One region of the Bacillus sp. WC2503 genome, then DNA from elsewhere that is predicted to be linked to it. Evidence: riboswitches for the same ligand, from Rfam matches in the RefSeq annotation. Region 1 holds a riboswitch; each other region holds the start of a gene.
What was found. Region 1 has a riboswitch for thiamine pyrophosphate ahead of thiT (energy-coupled thiamine transporter ThiT). Riboswitches for the same ligand answer to the same signal wherever they lie in the genome.
Positions count from the first base shown of each region.

Region 2: linked by a shared signal. The riboswitch ahead of ACUN26_RS26205 (MTH1187 family thiamine-binding protein) and the one ahead of thiT (energy-coupled thiamine transporter ThiT) in region 1 are both predicted to bind thiamine pyrophosphate.
Region 3: linked by a shared signal. The riboswitch ahead of tenA (thiaminase II) and the one ahead of thiT (energy-coupled thiamine transporter ThiT) in region 1 are both predicted to bind thiamine pyrophosphate.
Region 4: linked by a shared signal. The riboswitch ahead of thiC (phosphomethylpyrimidine synthase ThiC) and the one ahead of thiT (energy-coupled thiamine transporter ThiT) in region 1 are both predicted to bind thiamine pyrophosphate.

Region 1 is NZ_JBQYMD010000001.1:4,004,717-4,006,923, reverse strand. It holds gene ACUN26_RS20645 (sensor histidine kinase) at 1-441, shown strand, start outside; gene thiT (energy-coupled thiamine transporter ThiT) at 664-1,332, opposite strand; TPP riboswitch at 1,419-1,520, opposite strand; gene ACUN26_RS20635 (FeoA family protein) at 1,715-1,942, shown strand; gene feoB (ferrous iron transport protein B) at 1,939-2,207, shown strand, end outside.
Region 2 is NZ_JBQYMD010000001.1:5,087,302-5,089,508, reverse strand. It holds gene ACUN26_RS26210 (ABC transporter permease) at 1-715, opposite strand, end outside; gene ACUN26_RS26205 (MTH1187 family thiamine-binding protein) at 687-1,007, opposite strand; TPP riboswitch at 1,109-1,210, opposite strand; gene ACUN26_RS26200 (non-ribosomal peptide synthetase family protein) at 1,263-2,207, opposite strand, start outside.
Region 3 is NZ_JBQYMD010000001.1:1,917,253-1,919,459, reverse strand. It holds gene tenA (thiaminase II) at 209-898, opposite strand; TPP riboswitch at 1,026-1,131, opposite strand; gene ddlB (D-alanine--D-alanine ligase) at 1,205-2,119, opposite strand; gene pdxR (MocR-like pyridoxine biosynthesis transcription factor PdxR) at 2,124-2,207, opposite strand, start outside.
Region 4 is NZ_JBQYMD010000001.1:4,358,302-4,360,508, forward strand. It holds gene thiC (phosphomethylpyrimidine synthase ThiC) at 1-1,118, opposite strand, end outside; TPP riboswitch at 1,232-1,347, opposite strand; gene lldP (L-lactate permease) at 1,419-2,207, opposite strand, start outside.

The sequences.
Region 1 (2,207 bases):
TATATCGATACAGTAATTGAAGATATATGTGAACACCTTTCTGTAGAAATAGAGAAAAAAGAACTTCGTGTTCATAAAAATATAGGTCCATTTGAAGTAGTCGCAAATCAAGGCCGGATTGAACAAGTCATCGTGAACTTCATTACGAATGCCATACGTTATACACCGAATAAAGAGGATATTATTATTTCTACAATAGATGAGAAAAATCGTATAAAAGTGTGTATTGAAAATAAAGGTACTCATATTGAAGAAGAGCAATTAGATAAAATTTGGGATCGTTTTTATCGCGTGGATGCAGCACGTCATCGTTCACAAGGTGGAACAGGGCTTGGGCTTGCTATTTCAAAGAATATTTTAGAACTGCACGATGCTGAATATGGGGTAAAGAATACAGAAGATGGTGTGTTATTTTACTTCTACTTACTGAAAAAAGCGTAGATCATACATGCTACGCTTTTTTTTAAGTTATTTTCATATTATCTTTACCTAATCTTTATTTTTAAGAGATATAATCTTGTTAGAAAAAGAGGTTATGTAAGGAGTAGATTAGCCATGAATAGCAATTTACTAGGTGTGATGGTATTTATTTTTCTTTGTGCATTTATTGTATTTATTATCGATATTACTCATTGAGAATTTTGATATAAAAAAGGGCGCTAGTTAAGCGCCCTTTTTGTTTGCATTTATTTGATAAGCATTGATGCTTTTGAATAAGCGTGGTGAAGTGATAAATAAAAATATAAGTAAAACTGTACATAGAATAAAAGAACCAAGCATTGTGCTGCCATTTACGATTAATGAATATAGCACAGCTGATTGACCTTTCGGTGCATATTGTCCCCAGAAAATAATACCGGCAATAAAGTGACAGAAGTAACGAGCTAGACTACCGATAAATGTAGCAACGATAATGAATCCAATTACTTTCTTTCCTTGGTTTTGTTTTGATGAAGGTTTATCTTTATGGCTACTTAAGTTTGATTGTTCGTTGCCATTCGCATTAGATGCTAAAAGTGCATTTTGAATTGGACGATAGAATAACCCGGCAAATCCGATAAAAGCAAAGGCAATGAAGTACTCAATGAATGCTTGAACTGGTGTTAAAATGTAGGCATCACCTACGACAATTTGTAACAGTCCCCAAACTAAACCACCTAAGAAAGCTGATTTAAAGCCCCAGCGGTAAGCAATAATAAAAATAGGAATCATAGCGAATGAGATAGAACCGCCTGTTGGAAGTTTAATTGATAATGGTAAAATGTCGATGACCATGGCGAAGGCTGCAAGAATAGCAGATTCGATCATCGCTTGTAAATTAGTGTTACGCATGTTGTCTCCCCCTAAATCCAAGTTGTACAAAAAAGAATAGATATCATAGGAGGATACGAAATACGTAAATAAAAATGAGGTATGTATTTCGGACGTTTGCACAATCCCTGCGTTAGCATTAACTAACAGGTTCGAAGGGTCGGAACGAAGTGTTCCCTCTCAGCGGCATGGCTCCCCCAGTGATAACGAGATTCTTTATTTGCTATTGTTTATTGTAAGCGAAATGGATGAGAATGGCAAACGAATACAGTATGACAATAATTGAAATACAATTGTAGCGAAATGTTAATAAATATGAAGCAAAAGGGTATAGTACAAGAGAAATTGGGTGTGGTATAATTTTTTTGAAAATAATTATCATTCTCTTCTGAGGGGGAAGGTTATGAGCTTAGTAGATATTAAAATTGGAGAGAAAGTGTTAGTAAAAAGTATTCAGTCTTTAGATCAGCTATTAAAGCGTAGACTAGCTGCTTTCGGTCTTGCTGAAGGAAGCGAACTTCGCCTGAAACAGAAAGCGATGTTTAAAGGTCCTTGTACATTGGAGTGTCGTGGACAGTTAATTAGTATTCGTCATTGTGACGCGAAAATGATAAAGGTGGAATTAGCGTGAATAAGGTAGCTTTGCTAGGGAATCCGAATACAGGGAAGACATCATTATTTAATGCACTTACTGGTTCTTATGAATATGTAGGAAACTGGAGCGGTGTAACAGTAGAAAAGAAGGTTGGTAAATTAAAAGATAGACAAGGAACATTAATTGATTTACCAGGTGTTTATGATTTAAATCCAGTTTCACGTGATGAAGGTGTTGTAACAAACTTTCTATTAACAGAAGAATTTAATCATATGTTAAATATCGTAGATTCCTCGCAGTT
Region 2 (2,207 bases), 1.1 Mb from region 1:
CGATAAAATACAGGCATAATGTCACCATGACGATAATTGCTGCAACACCAAATACTCGAGCAGTTAAAAAGGATTTTGTAGCTCTCGTAAGCATAACCCCTAACCCTTCACTTGCACCGAGCCATTCTCCGATAATTGCCCCCATCACGCTATATGTAACTGCAATTTTTAAACCCGAGAAAAAGTATGGGAGCACTGCCGGAAACTTTACTTTCTGGTAAACTTGCCATTTCGTTGCTTTCATTGTTTGCAACAATTTCAACATATTTTTATCTACAGTTTGAAAACCTTCTAAAATACTAAGCGCAATTGGGAAGAAACAAACGAGTATGACGACCATTACTTTCGGCAACATCCCATATCCAAACCAAATAATAAATAACGGTGCAAGTACAACGATTGGAATTGTTTGCGAAATAACGAGCAACGGATTTATTAAAATACGAAATAAAGGTATCACGTCCATAATAATTGCAATACTCGTCCCAAGTAAAATCGCAAAAAATAGTCCGATTATAACTTCCTGCAGTGTTTGCATCGTATTTGGTAATAGTAAATCCTTCATTCCAATTAATTCTTGAACAATGGCAGAAGGCTTTGGTAAAATCCACGGTTCGATTTTAAATAATGAAACAGATCCTTCCCATATCGCAATGAGAAGGATAAGCCAAATTGTTGTAATAAGTTTAGATTGCTTCTGGTTTTGCATATTCATCACGGTACTTCCAAACCTTTTCATCTATCGTTACACCAGTGCTTGGACGATAATGGATTTTAATAGAAGTAATCACTTCTTCAGCTCCAGCATCGACGCAAGCTTGCTGCGCACGTTTCACGACATCAAGAAGTACATCTAATTCTCCTTCCAACGTTGTTTCCATTGCTCCTACTTCATAACGAACTCCCGATTGTTGTATAACTTCAATTGCTCTATCAACAACAGAATATACATCTTTTGTTTTTGCTTGCGGTACTACTGAAAATGACATTGTAACTTGTTGTGACATAATAAAATCCCCCTTATAAAATATGTTTCCAAAAAAAGAAAAGGCTTTCCTACCATGTAGGAAAGCCTTGTATACAAGTTATTCTATAATAACTTATGCTACATCACTTTAAAGTAACTCCCTACGCTGGCATTATCCAGATCAGGTTGAGGGTCGATGTATACTTACATCCTCTCAGCCAATTGGCTCCCCGGTTCTTAATTCGTTCTCATTGTAGCATGATTTATTTTATTGAACAAACAAAAGCGTACATAATCATTTCATTACTTTTGGAAAATATCCAACTTTTTCACCATGAGCTAATAACAGCTGAATAAATTCTTTATTAATCGCTGGCACTATCAGCTCTTTTTTCTTAATCCATTCATTTGTTCTACGAGTACCCATGACAATTTCAGATTGCTGTGCTCCATCTCCTGCAACTTGAGAAGCAATTAACTCTGCTATTTCTTCATTTCCTTTTGCTAATTCAAGCCCGATATTTACATATTCCGAAAGTGGAACCATTTCAAGATTGTATCCACATCCCTCAATTAGCTTTATAAAATGTTCAAATTCAACTTGATGTGGATGACAAATATGTAACGTCTCTCCTACAATTTTTGGATCTTGTAAATACGATACAATCGACTTACTGGCAAAGTCAATTGGTGTAAAATCAACTTTCCACTTCACATTTGGTGCCTTTCCAATTAGAAGCATCGTTTTAATAAGACGATAAAATGCATTTCCTTCAATGTTTTGTTGGAACGAACCCGTTTCTGAATGACATGCTAGGTTACCTGCACGATAAATGTTCCCTCGTATACCGCTCTTCAAAGCTTCACGAACAAGATTTTCCGCCTGTAGTTTACTATCGGAATACACATTCTCTAACTCTACATTATAATTGAAATCACCTGTTTCCATATATGTATCCCATTGCTCTACCGCTAATTCTATCGGAATACCAATTGTAGAGATAAAGTGGAATGTAGCACCATTCTCGGCTAACGCTAGCATACGGCTCGTGCCTTGGACGTTCACATTTTTAAATTGTTTTACATCTCCAAAATGTCTTACATCTGCACCGCAATGAATTACCGTATCGACCTTAGAACTAATTAAAATAAATTCCTCTTCGCTCATCCCAAGATACTCTTCTCCCAAATCACCAGGTACAGCCTGTATACGCTGTAACCACTCTTCACATATATCATT
Region 3 (2,207 bases), 2.1 Mb from region 1:
CTCAATGACGGTTAAGAAATTCCTACAAAAAAAGCCCTGATTAGGGCTTTTCATTCTACTTTTTCAGCAAGCTCTCCATGAAATTGCTAATTGAAGAAAATTGAAAAAAAGACGCACTTAGATTGATACGTCTTTTTTGCGATACCCCTTTTTTGAAATCATATAAAGAGGTATTATCCATACATATGTATAACAATACCTCTACTCTTTATCCAATTACATCTTTTACTTCTGTATCCACTGGCCATTTTTCTAATGTATAAGCCATTTCCCAAAATGAATATTCATATTGACTACTAATAATGAAATGCTGTTTCATACGCTTCCGATCAGACTCTGTCACTTGTTCAGCGATAGTATCTAATCGTGTAATTTGCTCTTCAACTAAAGTACGGAACCAATCAGATCCATAAGCAGAAATCCACTCTTTATAAATCGGCTCTTCTGGCTGACATTCTTTTAAACGTTCACCAATTTCATAATATAGCCAGTAGCAAGGTAAAATTGCTGCGATAATATCCCCTAAATGCCCTTCATACGCCGCACGGTACATATGTGAAGTATACGCATATGCAGTTGGGGCAGGGATAAAATGACCTTTTTCTTCTTCCGTAATTCCTAATTTCTTTGCGAAATTCTCATGTAATGATAATTCTGCCTCGTATGTATTTTGAGCATGGTGTGCCATGCGAGCTGTCGTTTCTAATTCAAGAGCCTTTGCAGCTCCTAAAGTTTGTACTCTAGCAAAATGACTTAAATAATATGAATCTTGAAGTACGTAATAACGAAAACTTGCCAAATCTAACGTACCTTCACCAAGTTTTTTTACAAAAGGATGATGAAAACTTGCCTCCCAAATAGAATCTACTTCTTTACGTAATGTTTGTGAAAAAGTCATTTAAATTCCTCCAATAATGTATAAAATATATGTATTTATCCACAGTTATTAAATCTGTAAAACAAAAAAAACTTTCTTTACAGGCGTAAAGAAAGTGAAATAGACAATATTAATGTATTCTTTAAATATAATCGTCTTCCCACTTCCCTACGCTGGTATTAACCAGATCAGGTACTAAGAGTCTCAAAATTATGTTTGATCTCAGCCTACAAAAGGCCCCCCTAGTGGATAAATATTTAGTTGTCGTATTGTAATTATCATAGCATACTTCGTGGAACTATCAAAAGTTTTAATTGTATAATTATCTTAAAAACCTTCTTCTTTCCTCACTCTTAATGAAGTTTCAATTATCATATCTAATAGTTTACTATAATTAATCCCCGCGGCATCTGCACTTTTTGGCAGTAAACTTGATTGGGTCATCCCTGGTAATGTATTAACCTCCATTACATATGGAATTCCGTCCTTCACCATCATATCAACCCTTGCATAAACACTACATTTTAATGCTTTATAACAAGCCAATGACGCTTTATTTACACGTTCCTTAATTTCAGTTGGAAGTTCAATAACTTCTTCAATTGTACTAACATCATCGTATTTTGCATTGTAGTCAAAAAACTCAGCTGCATGTCGAATTGAAACGATAGGTAAATGTTTACCATCAAAAATTGAACAAGTAATCTCGTCACCTTTTATATACTTCTCAATTACTACTTCAGAATCCCATTCGAATACAGTTTCCAGCATTGAGATCAATTCATTTTTATCATTGACGATCTTTACGCCAACACTCGAGCCGCCAGAGTTTGGTTTTACCACTAACGGAAATCCTAACTTATCTAAATCATCAAGCTTTAGATCCGCCATTTTTGTAAGTTCAATCCAATCTGGTGTTTCTACTCCTTCATAACGCAAAATCTTTTTCGAAATATTTTTATCCATACATATACCGCTAGATAACATATTGCTGCCACTATATGGAATACCTAAACTCTCAAGCGTCCCTTGAACCGTACCATCTTCTCCGTATTTTCCGTGTAATGCTAGCAATGCAAAATCAATGTCTTTCGCTTTTTCAATTAAATCCATTTTTTCATTTAACGTAATTGGAACGATTTCATACTTATTTTTATCTAAATGTGCAATCATTTCATTTCCAGTCATAATTGATACTTGTTTTTCAGAGGATACTCCTCCCATAATAACGCCAATTCTCATTTTCTCAACTCCAAGTTTCATTTTTTAAAGTTTCACCAATTATTTGAATCCCACTAACTATTTCTTTCTCCTTCAAACGTGAAAAACC
Region 4 (2,207 bases), 350 kb from region 1:
AATTCACCAAGCGTTTCAAGCTCCGAGAACTGCGCTTCGTCATTTGCATCTGCAATCGAACCTGGACGTAATCCATCTCCAAGCGAGAATGAAACATCGTACTGCTTCATAATTTCACAAATCTCTTCAAAATGAGTATATAGGAAGTTTTCTTTATGATGGAATAAACACCACTGCGCCATAATCGAACCACCGCGTGAAACGATACCTGTCGTACGTTTTGCAGTAATTGGAATGTAACGAAGTAATACACCAGCGTGAATCGTAAAGTAATCAACGCCTTGCTCCGCTTGCTCAATTAACGTATCACGGTACACTTCCCACGTTAAATCTTCTGCAATTCCGTTTACTTTCTCAAGCGCTTGATAAATGGGCACAGTTCCAACCGGTACAGGAGCATTACGAATAATCCATTCGCGCGTCGTATGAATATTTTTACCTGTAGATAAATCCATAATCGTATCTGCACCCCAGCGCGTTGCCCATGTCATCTTCTCTACTTCTTCTGCAATAGAAGAAGATACAGCAGAGTTTCCGATATTTGCATTTACCTTCACATGAAAGTTACGTCCGATAATCATCGGTTCTGCTTCCGGATGGTTAATATTCGCTGGTAAAATCGCACGACCTTCTGCAATTTCCTTACGAACAAACTCAGGCTCCACTCCTTCACGAATCGCAACATACTCCATCTCAGACGTAATAATGCCATTACGCGCATAGTGCATTTGCGTAACATTTGCACCTTCCTTCGCTCTAAGCGGCTTACGATCCATTTGCGGGAAAACAGGTGTATGTTTCGAAGCCACTTTCACACCGTCATCCTCTGGTTTTACTTCACGCCCTTCGTATGCCTCTACATCCCCGCGCTCCATGACCCAAGAATGACGCGGCGTTGGAATCCCCTTTTCCAGCTCCACTTTATAGGCCGGATCCGTATAAGGACCACTCGTATCATACACACGGATGGGCGGATTTTGGACACCATTCGTATCGCTTTGTGCAATCTCACGCATCGGTACTTTCATACCTTCCCGTGGTCCATCTACATACACTTTCTTACTTCCTGGTAAACTCGATTTCAATTCAATTTGTTCAGCTGAAACAGATTGTTTCATAACCTTTGTTGCCCCCCTGTACGTGACAAGGACGAGATATGGCCAGCGTATGCCAAAACAAAAAGAGCCAGGTCCATAAAAAAATAAGGACCTGGCTCATAAAAGACATCATTATGTAAAGCCGCTAACTTCCCTACGCTGGTACGAGCCAGATCAGGTCCAAAGGGTTAAGAAGTTCACGCGCTTCTCTCTCAGCCTACGCATACGTTAGGCACCCCTAGTTTATCACTGATTTAATTTTCAATACTTTCTCATCATACACGATAATCTGAAAAATGAAAAGTTTATTTCTTTTATTGTTTATGGAATCATCCACGTTAAATAATATGCCTGTACATACGTCATAATACCAACGATAATAACGAAGAACAAACTATGCTTCACTGTAAAACGGAACAAATCCGACTCTTTTCCGGCAAGTCCAACTGCAGCACAAGCAATTGCAATCGATTGCGGAGAAATCATCTTACCTGTTACACCACCTGTTGTATTTGCCGCAACGAGAAGTACTTCAGATACGCCAACTTGCTGCGCCGTAATTGCTTGTAAATTCGAGAACAGTGCGTTCGCAGACGTATCGGATCCTGTTAAGAATACACCAATCCAACCTAGGAATGGTGAGAAGAAAGGGAATAGTCCGCCAGTTCCTGCTAGCGCTAGCGCTAATGTAGAAGATAGACCAGAATAGTTTGCGATAAATGCGAATCCTAATACGAATCCGATAGATAGAATTGGCATCTTAAGTTCGTTTAACGTTTCTTTAAATGTCGCTACTGCATCTTTTGCACTCATTTTCAAAATAAAGATAGAAATAATACAAGCAATTAAAATTGCCGTTCCAGTCGCTGATAAAACATCTAATTTCAAAATTGCTTCATAAGGCGTTGGTTTATTTACTATCGGCTCTGCTTTCATTACTAAATTGTGTAAGCCTGGAACTTCAAACTTAAATACAAGACTTTCTAAAGCGCCTCCTGGAGCAAATAAAGATTTAAAGAAGCTTTGGCTCCAAACAACTACCATAACCGTTAAAATAATGAACGGAGACCATGCTTTCACTACTTTTCCTATTGTGAGTTTTGGCATAGA